DNA from 3 places in the Paenibacillus sp. GP183 genome. Region 1 is predicted to be linked to each of the others. Evidence: riboswitches for the same ligand, from Rfam matches in the RefSeq annotation. Region 1 holds a riboswitch; each other region holds the start of a gene.
What was found. Region 1 has a riboswitch for cyclic di-AMP ahead of BLV33_RS18570 (3D domain-containing protein). Riboswitches for the same ligand answer to the same signal wherever they lie in the genome.
Positions count from the first base shown of each region.

Region 2: it holds a riboswitch for cyclic di-AMP, as region 1 does, so the genes downstream of both, BLV33_RS23265 (3D domain-containing protein) here and BLV33_RS18570 (3D domain-containing protein) in region 1, are expected to answer to the same signal.
Region 3: it holds a riboswitch for cyclic di-AMP, as region 1 does, so the genes downstream of both, BLV33_RS01935 (CAP domain-containing protein) here and BLV33_RS18570 (3D domain-containing protein) in region 1, are expected to answer to the same signal.

Region 1 is NZ_FNSW01000001.1:3,774,827-3,779,972, reverse strand. Features, by position in the region: gene rnmV (ribonuclease M5) at 1-448, opposite strand, end outside; gene BLV33_RS18570 (3D domain-containing protein) at 606-1,745, opposite strand; cyclic di-AMP (ydaO/yuaA leader) riboswitch at 2,036-2,236, opposite strand; gene BLV33_RS18565 (ABC transporter ATP-binding protein) at 2,515-3,264, shown strand; gene BLV33_RS18560 (ABC transporter permease) at 3,261-4,478, shown strand; gene BLV33_RS18555 (TatD family hydrolase) at 4,485-5,146, opposite strand, start outside.
Region 2 is NZ_FNSW01000001.1:4,690,997-4,696,142, forward strand. Features, by position in the region: gene BLV33_RS23250 (M3 family oligoendopeptidase) at 1-219, shown strand, start outside; gene BLV33_RS23255 (methyl-accepting chemotaxis protein) at 347-1,606, opposite strand; gene BLV33_RS23265 (3D domain-containing protein) at 2,235-2,687, opposite strand; cyclic di-AMP (ydaO/yuaA leader) riboswitch at 2,693-2,894, opposite strand; gene BLV33_RS23270 (type 1 glutamine amidotransferase) at 3,028-3,741, opposite strand; gene BLV33_RS23275 (Mur ligase family protein) at 3,722-5,068, opposite strand.
Region 3 is NZ_FNSW01000001.1:393,338-398,483, forward strand. Features, by position in the region: gene BLV33_RS01915 (hypothetical protein) at 1-161, shown strand, start outside; gene BLV33_RS01920 (hypothetical protein) at 430-843, shown strand; gene BLV33_RS01925 (pentapeptide repeat-containing protein) at 860-1,465, opposite strand; gene BLV33_RS01930 (hypothetical protein) at 1,468-1,671, opposite strand; gene BLV33_RS01935 (CAP domain-containing protein) at 1,849-2,511, opposite strand; cyclic di-AMP (ydaO/yuaA leader) riboswitch at 2,519-2,656, opposite strand; gene BLV33_RS01940 (hypothetical protein) at 2,833-3,063, opposite strand; gene BLV33_RS01945 (class I SAM-dependent methyltransferase) at 3,221-3,937, shown strand; gene BLV33_RS30560 (nucleotidyltransferase domain-containing protein) at 3,964-4,086, shown strand; gene BLV33_RS29775 (MmcQ/YjbR family DNA-binding protein) at 4,285-4,848, shown strand; gene BLV33_RS01955 (GNAT family N-acetyltransferase) at 4,875-5,146, shown strand, end outside.

The sequences.
Region 1 (5,146 bases):
AGTACCCGATGCCCAATGTGTTACCCACTTCCAGCCTTCTGGATGCAGCATCGGGATGATGAAGGAGCCCAGCCTTCATAAGATCGGCCAGGGTTAGCTCGGAAACGGCACCTTCATACTCGGTCTTCAGGTTGGCAAGCGCTTCTCGTATCGTTTCAGCCGATGCATTCTCAACCCCGATATCGCCATTATACTCTGCCTGCTGCCGGGTGATAAAAGCATGCTTGCAGCCGGGAACTTTGGCAGCTACGATTTTACGAATCCGCTCCCCTGCATGATCAGGGTCTGTAAAGATAATCACCCCTCTGCGCTGCATCGCCAGGGTGATCCGCTGCAAAACGGCAGCCCCAATGGCTGAGCCTCCGGTTTCTATCGTATCCGCTTCGACCGACCTTCGAATCGCAGCCGTATCATCCTTGCCTTCAACCACAATGATTTCTTTAATCATAAACGCACCTCTTCCCTCTTGATGCGAAGCAAGATAAGTTTAGAATAACTTATATCTTATCAACGCAGAAAAAGAAGAGGAGGCTCCTCTTCTTTCACCTTGCTGCAGAAGGTACATATATTTATTCATTCTGCCCTTCCAGGCAGATGATATCCGATTAATTCTCGGAAGGTTTCGTGGGTCCGATCACATATACGGTATAGCCTCGCTTTAAGCCAAACCTGTTGGCATATTCATGGCTATCGTAATAAACATCGATCTTCTGCCCCTTGACAGCACTTCCTGTGTCTTCAGCTCTACGGAAGCCTATTCCTTCGATATACACCCACCAACCCAAAGGAATGACCTTCGGATCTACGGCAATGGTTCTGCCCTCAGACACTGTGGTTCCTGTAAAGGTCTTGCCATATCCGGCATCGCCTTCACTCTTGCCTGTAGAAGCAACCCCTGCAGAATAAGCAGTGAGCGTTACATTGTTTAGTACCTGCTTATAACCGAAGTTGATGCCATTCTTGGAAATTTGGGCTTTGTCTTCCGAAGCAGCCGATAAAATCGTCACCGGATTTTTCGTTCCGATAGCGACGATCTTCTTCACGCTTTCGGTTTGAACTTGCTGATCTACTACATTTTCCGAAACTAGTTGGCCGTCCTCATAGACCTTCTCTGTTTTTTTAACCAGCACGCCTTCTGCGCCTTCTTGGACGACTTGCTCTTTGCCTTTAAGCAAGGTACTGTCGTTTTTTTGTTCGGTTTCGAAAGCGATCGATTCATTGATTTGGTCTATTTCTTTCTTAACCCTCACAATTTTAATCTCGGAGTTTGAGGTTAACGCTGTATTCCGTTCAGGGGAGACTCGATCTAATTCTCCAAGTGCGATATGTAAATCCTGTAAAGCACTTTCCACCGTTTTTGCAGTTGTATAAACAGTTGTGGTCTGTCCGTCAGCAGTCAGTTGAATCGGTGTGGCATGATCAATAGTAAATGTTTCCCCTCCCTTGATCCTGGAGGTCAAAGATGCGGAAACGAGATCGTGCTCGCCAATCTTTATGGCTTGTTCATCCAGTAGGCGTTGAAGGACCCATTGTTTGGTTTGTACAACGGTTTCTTGTCCATTCACAACTACGGATACGCTCTTGGTAGCCGTACCGTACAACAACACCAAAAACATGAAAGTCATTACGAATGTGATAGCTGCTATGGTTAAGATCATACGTAAGTTTTCACGCTTCCATCGCAATGCCAAGGACATGCTGGATGATCGGTTTACATGGGGTTCAAGTGTAGAAATTGTGCCCACTTATTTCGGTCCTCCTTCAAAGCCTCGCCGTCGAGTAACGCTTGGTTTTAAATATGACGCGACTAAGTTTTTTTAGTTAACTTAATAAATCTCTTCAGCTTCGCAGCCGAGCTTTCCCAGCCATAGAACAGCCATTACCGCTCTATTCCGGTAGTTCCACCTCCTCATCATATAGTCCAAAGGTCCTGCTGTATTTACGTCTTACTCTGGAGATGAGCATAAAAAAGCCGCGGAAAGAGGAGTCTTCCCGTGGCACAGTTTGCATGTAACATACAACAAGGCACGACAATCGTTCCTCTCTCGATACGCTTACGAGGTTAGCTGACGGATTCGGACGTGAGAGTCGCCCTACCTAGTACGCAAGCTTGGCTTGTCGTCTTTGGATTCACCCCTGATAAACATTCTGTGCACATCCAGATGACTTGTGGTCTTCCTGGTGTTTCACAGCGGTTCCCCCGTTTCCCATAAAAAGAACTCAGCGAATGGAAAATTGAAAGTGGTTTATTAAGTTATTATGAAAATAGTACGCTGTAATGTCCGACATGTAAAGGGACTGAATCCAGCTAAAAACGACGTGAAACAGGAAAATTAAGGATTTTATAGGGCTAATCAAACTAATTGGTACGTTTTTCTCATTATAACGCCCTCAATTGCCCATTTACAACTTTGACGGTGCTAAATTATGATTTGTTTGCGAATTCGATTATAATATTATTGGATGAAAATTACATAGATTTGCAAAGATTTGCTGAAAAGGGAGGCGAGTACAGTGCAGCCCATTTTACAAGTGGACACCCTGTATGGAGGATATATTCCGGGCAAGCCTGTGCTCCATGATATCACATTTTCGGTCCGTCCAGGTGAGATGATCGGCTTGATTGGACTCAATGGAGCAGGCAAAAGCACGACCATCAAACACATATTGGGCTTGCTTCATCCTCAAAAAGGAAACGTGCGCATCAACGGATTAACCTTGAAGGACAATCCGCTTGCTTATCGGTCCGCTTATGCTTATGTACCGGAAAGTCCTGAGCTCTACGAAGAGCTCACGATCCGTGAGCATCTGGAGCTTTCCGCGATGGCTTACGGTTTGACGAAAGACGTCTTCAAAGCTCGCTCGGAGGCGCTTCTTGGCGAATTTCAGATGAAGGATAAACTGAACAGTTTTTCCAATCATCTGTCCAAGGGCATGAAGCAAAAAGTGATGATTATGAATGCTTTTCTGATTGAGCCCTCGCTGTACATAATTGATGAGCCTTTTCTCGGTCTCGATCCGCTGGCGATTCGTTCACTGCTCGATCTAATGGTACAAATGAAGAGAAGGGGCGCCAGCTTCCTGATTTCTTCTCACATTCTCTCGACTATAGAAAAATACTGTGACCGGTACATCGTGCTTCATCGCGGCCATATAGTCGCTTATGGCGATTTGGATGAAATTCGCTTGCAAACACAGCTGCCCGGTGCATCCCTTGATGATTTGTTTTACAACCTGGTGCAAGGTGAAGGCGGTACGCCATGAGCCTCATGGAATTGGATGTTCAGTCTCTTTGGAAGCAGCGGTTTGAGCGCTATGCGAGGGAGACGATCGGCTACTGGCAGTATGCGGCAAGAAGCAATTTTATCGGGTTTTTGCTTTTTCTTATAATTGTTTCTTCCTATTATTATGCCAAAACTCTACAGCATCTTCCGACATCTTATCCTTATATATGGATAACGGCTTTAGTGCTGGTCCCCCTGCTCGTTTGGAGTCCGATTCGGACACTTTTGAAGGAACCTGACCGCATGTTTTTACTTCGGGTCGAGCTGAAGATGGGAGCTTATTTTCGCGGAGGCTTTCTATACAGCTTGTTCATGCAAAGCTTTTTCAGCTTCCTTGCTTTGACCGCGCTTTGGCCGTTATACCGGCATTGTGCGGGGGATGCATCGCAGCCCTTCTTATTCGTATTGGGATTTCTGCTTATCCTCAAAACCGCGAACCTTCAGGCAAGCTGGCGGGAAAGCCAATTTGTGCTGACGCAGGCCCGAGTTCTCTCCGCTTCGTACAGGTGGATTGCTGTATTCGTTATCATCTTTTTGTTGTTTTTACATAGCCCTTTGGAAACTTTGGCCGCCACCTTCATTTTTATCTGTATATGGCTCGCTGTGTTCAGTCAATTAACCCGATACCGAGTGGGTTGGGATTATTTGATCGACAGAGAAAAGCAGCATCAGGGCAGGCTGTATACATTCTTTAATTGGTTTATTGACGTTCCGCATTTATCAACACGCATTCGTCATCGGAGCTGGATTAGCGGAATTACCAAAACTCTTCCGTTTGCCTCAGATTCAACCTATTTGTACCTTTACAGCAAAACCCTGCTTCGCACGGAGCTCTTCGGAATGGTGGAACGCATCACGCTCATAGGTGCTCTGGCCATCTTCGTACTCAGCAGCGATGCGGCGCGAACCGTTGTTTTTTTAGCCGCCTTATTAATCACTACGGTTCAGCTCTCATCCCTTGGACAAGCCCATCGTTACACCTTTTGGCTGGAGATGTATCCCCTGGATAAAAGCTTAAAGCCCGCTTCTATAGCCTGGATTGTGTGGACAACCTTATTTATTCAGTCCCTTTTGCTTGCGATTCCGCTTCTGATTCGCACTCCCTGGGTTTATGCGTTGGTGCCTTTGGTTTGTATCGCGCTCAGCAGCTTCATTTGCGGCGTCATTTTGCGCCGTAAATTTGTAGAGGAGTGAGCACGTTCATCGAAGCCCAAGAAGTCGAATAGCATTATTCGTTGTCACCTGGGCCAGCTCCTCCAGACTCATACCGCGGATTTCGGCTGCCGCTTCGGCAACAAGCTTCACATAAGAGCTTTCATTGCGCATGCCGCGATTAGGATGCGGGGTCAAGTAAGGTGCATCGGTTTCAATCAATAAACGGTCCAAGGGAACCTGTGCCAGCACTTCCTTGGGCTGTTTGGCATTTTTAAAGGTAACCGGCCCGCCGAAGGAAATATAGAAATTCATATCCAGACACATTTTCGCTGTGTCCCAACTGCCGGAAAAACAGTGCATGATGCCGCCGACTTCAGCTGCTTTTTCTTCTCGCAGGACCTCAATAATATCATGGTGCGCTTCGCGATTGTGGATTACAATCGGTTTGCCGATTTTTTTGGCCAGACGGATTTGCTCGCGAAAGACTCGGTTTTGTACATCCTTGGGTGATGTGTCCCAGTGGTAATCCAATCCAATTTCCCCAATCGCTACTACCTTCTCATGCTTGCTGAGCTCTTCAATCCACTCCAAATCTCCCGGCAGCATATCCTTCGCATCCTGAGGGTGCCAGCCGACGATGGCATAAATAAAATCATATTTCTCTGCCAGCTCCATGGTGGTCGGAATTGTCTCCCGATTAAAACCCA
Region 2 (5,146 bases), 920 kb from region 1:
AGTGCTGGCATCTATGCCAAAGCCCAGGAAGCGGGTCCGGCTTTTGAGGATCAATACATCTCTTTGCTTAGGGATACCGGCAGCATGACTGTGGAGGAATTGGCCCGGAAGCATCTCGGCGTCGATCTTACGCAGCCTGACTTCTGGCAAAGTGCAGTCGACATGGCTATCGAAGATGTCAAGCAATTCATGGCTCTCACTGATGCTAAAGTTCATTAGTTAGAAAAGGAGTTGGAAGGATGTTTTTTATCCTTCCAGAGGCCGGTTATGGCTCAAGAAGGCCTCATTACAGTAAAAGCTCCCACAGAGGGAGCTTTTTTTATGGTGAATCTGTTTTGTGAGGTGCTTACAGCTTAAACACCTGAATGGCCGTCTGCAGCTGAGTTACTACCCGCGTCATTTCTTCTGCTTGATTGACAATTGCCTGAACCGTGCCGATCTGCTCGCTCATCGAAGCAGACACTTCCTCGGTCCCTGCTGCGGACTGCTCGGTGATTGCGGAAATGCTCTCCATAGCTGCTGCAATTTGCTGCGATCTGCTCAGCATGTTCGAGCTCTGCTCAGCGAACCCGGATATTTCCACCGAAATGAATCGCATACTGTCGACGATTTCCGAGAAAACCTTCTCGGTTTGATCAATCAGCACGGTTTGTTTGTTGACAACATCTTCATTGATTTTGATACTGCTTATGGCCTGTCCGATCCCTTGTTCAATGCTTTTCACGAAGCCGAATACCTCACGGGTCAAAGCTGTGGATTCCTCAGCTAACTTGCGCACTTGCTGCGCAACGACGGCAAAGCCTCTTCCGTGTTCACCGGCTCTTGCTGCTTCTATGGAAGCATTGAGCGAGAGCAAGTTCGTTTGCTCGGCAATTTCTGAAATAGACCTTGTCACATTGGTGATGCCTGCAGCTTGCTTAGCCAGTGAATCAATCGTTTCCGATACCAGTGCAGTTACTTCCACATTGCGCTTCATCCCGGCTCCCTGGCTTTCTACCGTGGTCATGCCCTTTTCCACAAGCCTCAGCATTTGATCCGATCGAGCTTTCATCTCTTTGGCGGAATCAGCATAACTGGAAATGTTTGTCTGAATATCACTGGAAGTAGCGGATGCACGGGATACTTCCTCGGAGATCTGCCCAGCACCGGTTGCCAGCTCATGGGCGGATATACTGACTTGTTCCAGAACACCACGAAAATTTTCGTTTTTGAAGTAGATGTCCCTGCTGGAGTTAAAAACTTGCTTGGAAATCGAACCGGTATCCTGTAGAATTTCACGAAGCTTATCAATCATTTTATTGAAGGACTTACCTAACTGGCCGAGGGTATCATCCGAAGTGATGGTAACCTTTTGCGTAAAATCCCCTTTTGAAATGTTAAGTGCAACTCGCGATAATTCAGCGATAGGTTCGGTTAAGGATCTTTCAAACCAGAATACAAACGGAATACTCCCAGCAATCAAAATAACGAGGAAGATAATACCAAGAAAGGGGTTCCATTGTGGGGCAAAAAGTAAAATCAGAATCATGACTGCACTGATGCCTATGAGTCCGAAGCACCCTAGTTGCAGCTTTCGCTTAAAAGATATTGTAGACAAATTAAACACCCATAATCGACTCCTCAATGAAATGTTAGATTATTGGGTATTTACAATAATCTCGAAAAAATTATAACATTCATAGGAAAAAGTTTCTATATCAGGCTCGAAAAATGCGATAATTCAGACTTCAGACTCATAGAAATCTTCCGATAAAAGTATGTTAAAGCATAAATATGTAAAAATATGTTGAAAAAGTGAAAGTGTCACAGTATAATAGTCCTACATCCCAGAATATTCAAATAATTTAAATGATGCATCGGGGACAGTTTTTATTCAAATCCGCAACAATGTGATTGGAAAGTATAGAATCAGGCATCTGCCGCTAGAATGTAAAGGCGGAGAACTCCAAGCGAATACAAAAGGGCTCGTTGAATCCCAATACCAAACTTTTCGCCAAATGGCAATTGAATCTCTGAAATACAAGAAGAATTGGACTCATGGTGAAATCATGCTTGATTTCACATTGAAGCAGAACACGCTATGCGCCAGCGTTCAATTCGAGTCGAATTACAACATGGCAAGTACGGTTAAATCGGTTTGAAGGACTTATATTTTATTCATTCAGAAATACTTAGCAAAGCAATAATCCCCACAAGCCTTTAAGGTTTGTGGGGATTATTGCTTTTTATACTTTTTATTTCAATACGTAAACTTTCACGTTTTGGATACCGAAATCACTCGCAGGACCAGTGGAACTCGGGATGAAAATATCGACCCGGTTCCCTTTAATCGCGCTGCCTTCATCGGTTGCAGTAGCGATTAACCCTCTTGGGAAGCCATTAAAGGTATAACCGGTAATGTATACCTTTGTTCCGAGTGGAATCACATTGGGGTCTACGGCAATAGTACCTATTTTAAGGGGATTGCCGAAGTAATCAACAGGGCCCCATCCGTTTTCTTGCGGCGCTTCGGAGTAAGCTGTAGCGACAATGTTCATAACTTTGCTGTACGCCAATGACTTTCCGGAAACGGTCTGAACTGTATTATTCGACGCAGCATGGACTGCGTTAGCGGGTAGTGCGAATCCGGCAATGGACAGGCTTAAAGCAAGCCCAACCACTGTCTTTTTCAGAGGTTGAATATTCATACTATCTCTCCTTTTAGTATATTGCCTACGAGGTTAGTTGTCGGGTTCGGACAAAAGGATACAGTCCCTATTCGGATACGATCCGATATTCACCCCAAATGAACAGCGATATCCTGACAGCTCAAAGCTGAGCGGCACCAGGTGTTCTGTTCAATAAATAAATCATCCCCCGCACTTTCTAAACGAAAGTTTCGGCTTAGATAAGACTAACATATTAAAATGGATAATGTAACCCACATTTATTTACAATATTACTTTTTTAACATAAATTAGCATTACTTGTACTTTTGTCAATTTGACGAGTGCCTAGGTTCGCGATGCTCAGACAATATCGTTTCTTTCAGGAGAGACAAATTTTCTCCGCATTCTGTTTGGTATCGTTCTCCAAAGCATCATCCAATTGAATAAGTTCCCTTTTGCCGTATTTTCTGTCTATTGCGGCTGCAATGATGTGATCCGATAGACAAGGATTTTTAGGCAAAAGAGGACCATGGAGATACGTTCCGATTACATTTTTATAGTGGAGCCCTTCAGTTCCATCCTCACCGTTATTACCAAAGCCTTTGATGACTTTTCCTAGCGATTTGTAGTTGTGATAGGTTCGGCCGGAATGGTTTTCAAAACCGATTATTTTGCCAAAATCATTTGATTCAATCATCATGTTACCAACCAGACGATCTTTGTTGGATATGGATTCAAAGCTGCAAATATCCATCCCCTTATACTTACAGCCATCGGAAGTTACATAGCAACTCCCCAGAAGCTGATAACCTCCACATATGGCGAGGCAGCTTACACCGTCCTCAACACATTCTTTAAATTCTTGTTTTATTTTCAAAAATTCATTGGAAACCAGACCCTGTTCACGGTCACTCCCTCCGCCCATGAAGCAAATATCAACCGTCGAAAAGTTCAATGAAGCAGTCGATTTGATATCCACAACTGTTAATTCAATGCCTCTCCATTCGCACCGTTTTTTAAGAACTAGCACATTTCCTTTATCTCCGTACAAATTTAACCGATCCGGGAAAAAGTTATAAAGGATAAGCTTCATTTTCCTTTTTCACACTCCTAACAAGATACTTTTTCACCTGCTGCAAGGCTGTATAGGTTGGCAACAAATAAGTGTGCATAGGATGATTAAGCGCGTATTTTATGGCCTGATCTATAGAAGGAATTTTAAACACTTTATTGGGATCAATCCCGGCATACTTAAGACGCAACAGCAAGTCGGATGCGCGGCTGCCGGAGCATACTATTGTTTTGATATCTTCCCTTTGAAGGCATTCGAAATCTATATCCCAAATCCATGACACATCTTCACCATCGGCAATAAAGTCATTAATAAAAAAGACGATCTGCTTCTCGTGATTCGTAGAAAGGATTTCCGACAATGAGACATTCGTGCCGGATGGATTTTTATTGAGATTAACGATGAAGGGAAATCCCCTAAATTGAAACACCTGCATACGTCCATTGTCGGGATGAAACTTATATAAGGATTCTTGTATGTTCTTAACATGAACCCCTAATTCCGCTGCGCAAGCAACCGCCGCTAATACGTTGTAAACATTATAGGCGCCAGTCATATTGATCCTGTACGTTTTATTGTTCAGTGAAAAAGTTAAGGGGTTGCATTGAACGCTGTCGATTTCATAATGAGGGTCCGGGCGTTCAAATCCACAAGAGCAGGTAAAAAATCCAAGCTGGCCAAAATGAACGTGATCATACTTCATTTCCTCACCGCATATCGGACAATATTTAGATTCACACATGCCGTAATCTCCAAAATGGTAGGACTGTTTGCCAAGCCCGAAAAAGACATCCTCTTTGCCAAAAGAGCTCAATCGAAAAACCAGCGGATCATCGGCATTTAAAATCAATTTTGTTTGAATGGGATGAATGGCAGCACCAATATGGTTAATCAGAGTATCTATCTCCCCATAACGATCTAATTGGTCTCGAAAAAAATTAGTTATAACGACCATTTTCGGAGTAACTTGCTTCATAACCACCGGTAAGCTGGCTTCGTCAATTTCCAATACAGCGTAATCGTACTTCAGTCTACCGGATATTGAAGCGTGATTAACCATGCACGAGGCTACCCCTGAGATCATATTTGAGCCTTCAGTATTATTCAAAACTTTCATTCCCGCTGACCTCAAGAGATGCGCTAACAGATTGGACGTTGTCGTTTTTCCATTTGTACCGGTAATAAAAATAAAATATTTAATTTGTCCGGATATTTTCGATAAAATTTTCGGGTCAATTTTCAATGCGACAACTCCAGGCAGAGTGGTACCCTTATGACCTGTCAGCCGACTTAATTTACCTGCCATTTTACCGGAAATGAGAGCAGCATTTTTTTGTATTTTCCTCAACTCTCCATTCTTGTTTTAGCAAATTATTCGCAAAGGATATTGACAAGTAATATTCCCTCCCATGAGAGAAAAATACGT
Region 3 (5,146 bases), 3.4 Mb from region 1:
TCACGAATACGACACCGATCGTGGGGGATCTCGATACCAACAAGCGAGAGAACCTAAACGACTTGAGATATGTACTTTCCGGTAAAGTCCGAGACGAAGATTTCGATGAAGCCGTAACCATGATTCAACGCAACAATGGCCATGTAATGGCATTGGATTAATTTGCATGAATGTAATGACATTACATGACGATGGCGGTGTTGAGGGTGCCTTTTAACGTCCAGGATTGGGAAAGGGTAAATAGCTATACTTATCGAAACAAGAGTACCAGACTGTGCAAAAGTAAGGTGACCTTCAGTTTGGAGGAGCAGTACAAGCTGGAGATCCGCGACTTCATATTAATCAAAAGCGGAGCCCTATTGATCAAGAAACTCTTAAACCAAAAGGAATGATCAAAGACAAAAGACGCCTCATTAGAAGCGCCTTTGTTTGGTTGGAACGATTATTCACGCGGCTGATGTCCATAAGGCACATGATGGCCATGCATTGGATAATATTGATGATGATATTGCCAAGGTTGATGAAGCATCCATGGGTTGTAGCCTTGCTGCCAGGGTTGCAACCCAAAAGAATGGTATCCTGGGTGACCGCCAAATTGGCCAAATTGGCCATACTGCCCATAGTGTCCATAAGGAGTATAATGACCATACTGGCCGTGACCGTACGGGACTTGGCCATGAAAACCTGGTTGCATATGCATCGGCTGAGCAGCCCGAAACACATCAAAAGCAGTTTCTGTTTCCTCAATTGGTGGATTTTCTTGCGACATCGGTATATTTCTCCTCTCTTCTGAAAGCCTACTATAGGCTATGCATGAAGAAGAAAGAAGGGCACCTGTCTTGAGAAAATGGGCTCTAGCCTATTCGACCTTTGCTCCAAACGATCTCGCCAAAAGGACAGCTTGTGTGATGTCCAGTCGTGCGCCTTTAATGTCCAGAGCTTTAAAATCAATGCCATCAAGCAGGGCTCCGCGCAAATCCGCGCCTTGCAGCTTCACTTTGGCCATCTGCGCACGTGTGAGGTCAGAAGATCTTAAGTCTGTTTTTTCCAGGTTGCATTCATATAAGTCAGCCTCTATCAGGCGTATGCCGCGCAAATCCTGTTTTGATAAATTGGCATACCTTAGGTTGGTATAAGACCAATCTCCGCCACGGATCGTAATACCGTCCAATTGGGCTTTTGTGAAATCAGAGCCTACCATTTTACATTCGTCAAATTTGGCGACAAACAGGTTCGCCTCTTGAAATTGGCAATTGGTAAAGGCCGAACCCGTATGAATGGAAGCATTAAACATCGCTCCCGTAAAATCACATTCGATGAAGCTGCATCCCTTTGTCGTGACTTCTTCCAAGTGAGTTCCACGAAACAGGCATTTTACAAACGTACAGCCAAGCAGCTCACCATCTCTTTGATCTGCTTGGCTGAAGTCGACTTCTTCGTAGGTTTGGTCCGTGTACTGGAACACGTCTAAAATCCTATTTTATGGGAAACAGGTTTGTTTTCACTGTTTAACACAATGTTTCTAATCGAAGAAACAGGAATGATATGACTCTCGATTGAGGTTGTGTAGGTCAGGAACTTATCATCAGCCTCTTTAATCGTACCTCTGCTTACAAGTTGGCCGTCAATGAAATAAATAGTGGCTTCTTTACCATTGAGATAGCTTAACATAGATAGGATCATCCTTTCTTTGATTCAATTTCTATTGATTTCGATTATACGCACTCATTCATACGTTGTCCATCACGGGAAAAAGTGATGATTGCCGAAAAGGTTTCACGACAAATCAAACAGACTGCCGATTTCTCGACAGCCTGTTCGCTTCCAGCCTGAAAAGGCTTGTCCTATTTATTTCGTGAATTCCTGTACCCATTCGCCATTGTAATAAGCAACACCAATTTTAGCGAAATTCGGACTTAAAATGTTTTGACGATGTCCTGCGCTGTTCATCCAGGCAGTCATAACTTCCTGCGGTGTTCTTTGACCCATGGCAATATTCTCGCCAGCATAGCTATATTTAATGCCAAATGCTGTCATCATGGCAAAGGGAGAGCCGTAGGTAGGGGATGTATGGCTGAAATAATTGTTGTTGTACATATCTTTGGCTTTTGCCAAAGCCATCGACGACAATGCGCTGTCGCTAGATAAAGCACTGAGTCCTGCATTGGCACGCTCTTTGTTAACCAAGGAAACAACTTGATTCGCATATGAGGAAACAGATATGGTACTGCCCGTTGACTTCGGTGTGGTACTGCCCGTAGACTTCGGAGGGCTTGGAGGGGAATAGCTTGCTCCAGGGATGTTTAGAACCAATCCCGGCCAAATGTTATTCGGGTTGGATATCTGCGGATTAGCTTTAATAAGACTGCTTAAGCTAATTCCATTGCGATTGGCAATGAGCGACATGGTATCACTGCTTTTTACCGTATACGAGGCAGCAGAAGCGGCTCCGGCTCCGATGATCGTACTTAGTGCAAGAATACCGGTTAAAACGGACTTTCTGAAACGCATTGAATCCATCCTCTCTTTTTTGCGGCCTGCGAGGTTAGCTGACGGGTTCGGGTCAAAGAGCAATCGCCCGGCCATGGATCATGGCTTCACCCCAAACAACAATGGGTTCCCCGCGCATCATATGAAGCTTCGGCCTCTTAGTTGATATTTCTCATAGATCATGAGATTACTAATTTTAACATGGTCTGCCTATTTATGTCTTTGTACTAATTTTACCAATTTATTGGGCCAATTTGGACTGGACAACGTCAAAAAAAACTGCTCTTGTAGGTTCAAGCAGTTCTAAAGACTCTATTTTGCTATATTTTGTTGCAAAGGTGGTTATACAAATAGGTTAATATGGTTTCCAAGATGATCATGGACACTTGTTTCCATAAGCACGATTTGAGTCACGCTGTAGTATTTCCAGGATGATTTATTTTTGCTGGTTTCATCCGTATGACGATGGGATTGTTCCTTTTTATCCGAGTCGTATTTATTAACGGATTGAGGAGCAGTTACAGGTTCCACCACAGTTATGGGTTCCAATTTATAAGAATTTCTAATTTCCATAATGCTGCCTCCTCGTAATTGCAATAAATATATACTTATTATATAACCCTGTGGTTGATGTCTGAAACAGTAAACTGAAGAACGCGGCGAAAGGTATTTGGCTTTGCAATCGAGAATAAAGAATTAGAGAATGATTTAAAAATTGGAGGTTGTTTAATTGTTAAGAGACGATGATATTTATGAATACATTTCAACAAAATACGATTTACTCGTATCCAAGGAAGACTATTTAAATAACATATCTACAACAATATTTGAGATTGCTGATTTCAACAATAAAGACGTTGCCGATATCGGTGCTGGAACCGGAAGATTAACTTGTATGGTGGCTTCTCAATCTAAAAGCATGGTGGCAGTTGATTTTGCTGCAGACATGCTTAAGGTAACGGCAAACAAATTATCTCAAAGAGGATTAACCAATTGGAAAACGTCGGTTTCTGATTTAAGACAACTCCCGCTTGAAGATCAAAGTATAGACATTGTCATGGCAGGATGGAGTATTTGTTATTTGTGCAGTTCCAATCATCAAGAATGGAAAGAAAATTTACATCTCATCATGAAAGAAATCCATAGAGTTTTAAGACCGAACGGGACAATCATCATTTTAGAAACCTTAGGCACTGGAAATGAAGAACCGACACCGCCTGATTTTTTGAATCAATATTATGAGACGCTTAGAGATACATATAAATTTAACCATAAGGCAATTAGGACAGATTATCACTTTGACTCCGTCCAACAAGCCGCGGAATTATGTCGTGAATTTTTTGGAGATTGGTTAGGAGATCGGATTGTTAAAGAACAATCAAGCATTGTACCGGAGTGTACAGGTGTTTGGTGGCGGATTCAGGAAGGTGACTTATCATTAATATAGCAGAACTCAACCATATTGAGTTGTTAATGAAATCATTTAATAGACCGTGGTTTATCGCTGGCGGATGGACTATTGATTTAGCCATAGGTGAATTGACAAGAGCACATAAGGACATGGATATTTGCATTTTCAGAGAGGACCTTGATTAAGCAATTGCTTTTTTTGGGGAATGGGATATTAAAGTTGCAATCCCGGGTGAACATCGATTAGAGCCCTTCCAGACATTAAGTGATGTTGATCTGCCAAGATATTGTTTGCATTTATTCAGAGGGAACGATTTTCTGGAAATACTGGCAACCGAACAAATTGCTAACGAAGTAATATTTAGAAAGAATAGAAATATCAGAATGAACATCCATGATTTTTCAAAGGGGAAACCCTCAAGACCATATGTAAATCCGGCTTGGCAATTACTATTTAAAAGTCTTGGAACAAGAAAAGAAGATGAGCATGATTTTAAGGTGTACTTGGATCGAGTAAATGATGAACAATCAAAGAAATGGTTACTGGAAAGTATGATTGAAGTTAACGGAAATAAGAGCTGGATAGAAGCATTGAGGAGGGTTGTTCCCATGATTACTATTGATAAAGTACGGCAATATGCATTGTCCTTACCAGAATCAAAGGAAGTTGAGCATTGGGGCAAACCCTCATTTCGAATTAACAACAAGATTTTTGCTATCATTCAGGAAGATGGAATTACATTAACGATCAAGACAATTGGTGAAGATCGTATGATATTTACCACTATGGACTCCAAGACATACAGAATCCCGGATTCATTTACAAACTTAAATTACATGCATGTCAATCTAAACCATGTGGATCCGGAAGAATTAAAAGGATTAATTTTAAAAGCATGGAGAAGTTTAGCTCCTAAGCGACTAGTAAAGCAATATGGCGACCTTTAAATTAACCGGGAAAGAGGATGGAATCTATGTTCACTTTTGTGGTAAACAGTGAAATTGAATTAAGAATACTGGAAGTGCGGGATGCTGAAGAAGTTTTCAATCAAATAGACAAGAATCGTGAATATTTATCAATGTGGCTGCCTTGGGCTTACCATTCAAACTTCGAAGATACGAAAGCTTATATCCAATCTGAACTGAATCGATTTGCCAAGAACGGTGGCGTTACGAGCGGTATTTTTTATAAAAATAAATTTGTAGGATGTTTAAGCACCCACGAGATTGATTGGAATAACAAGAA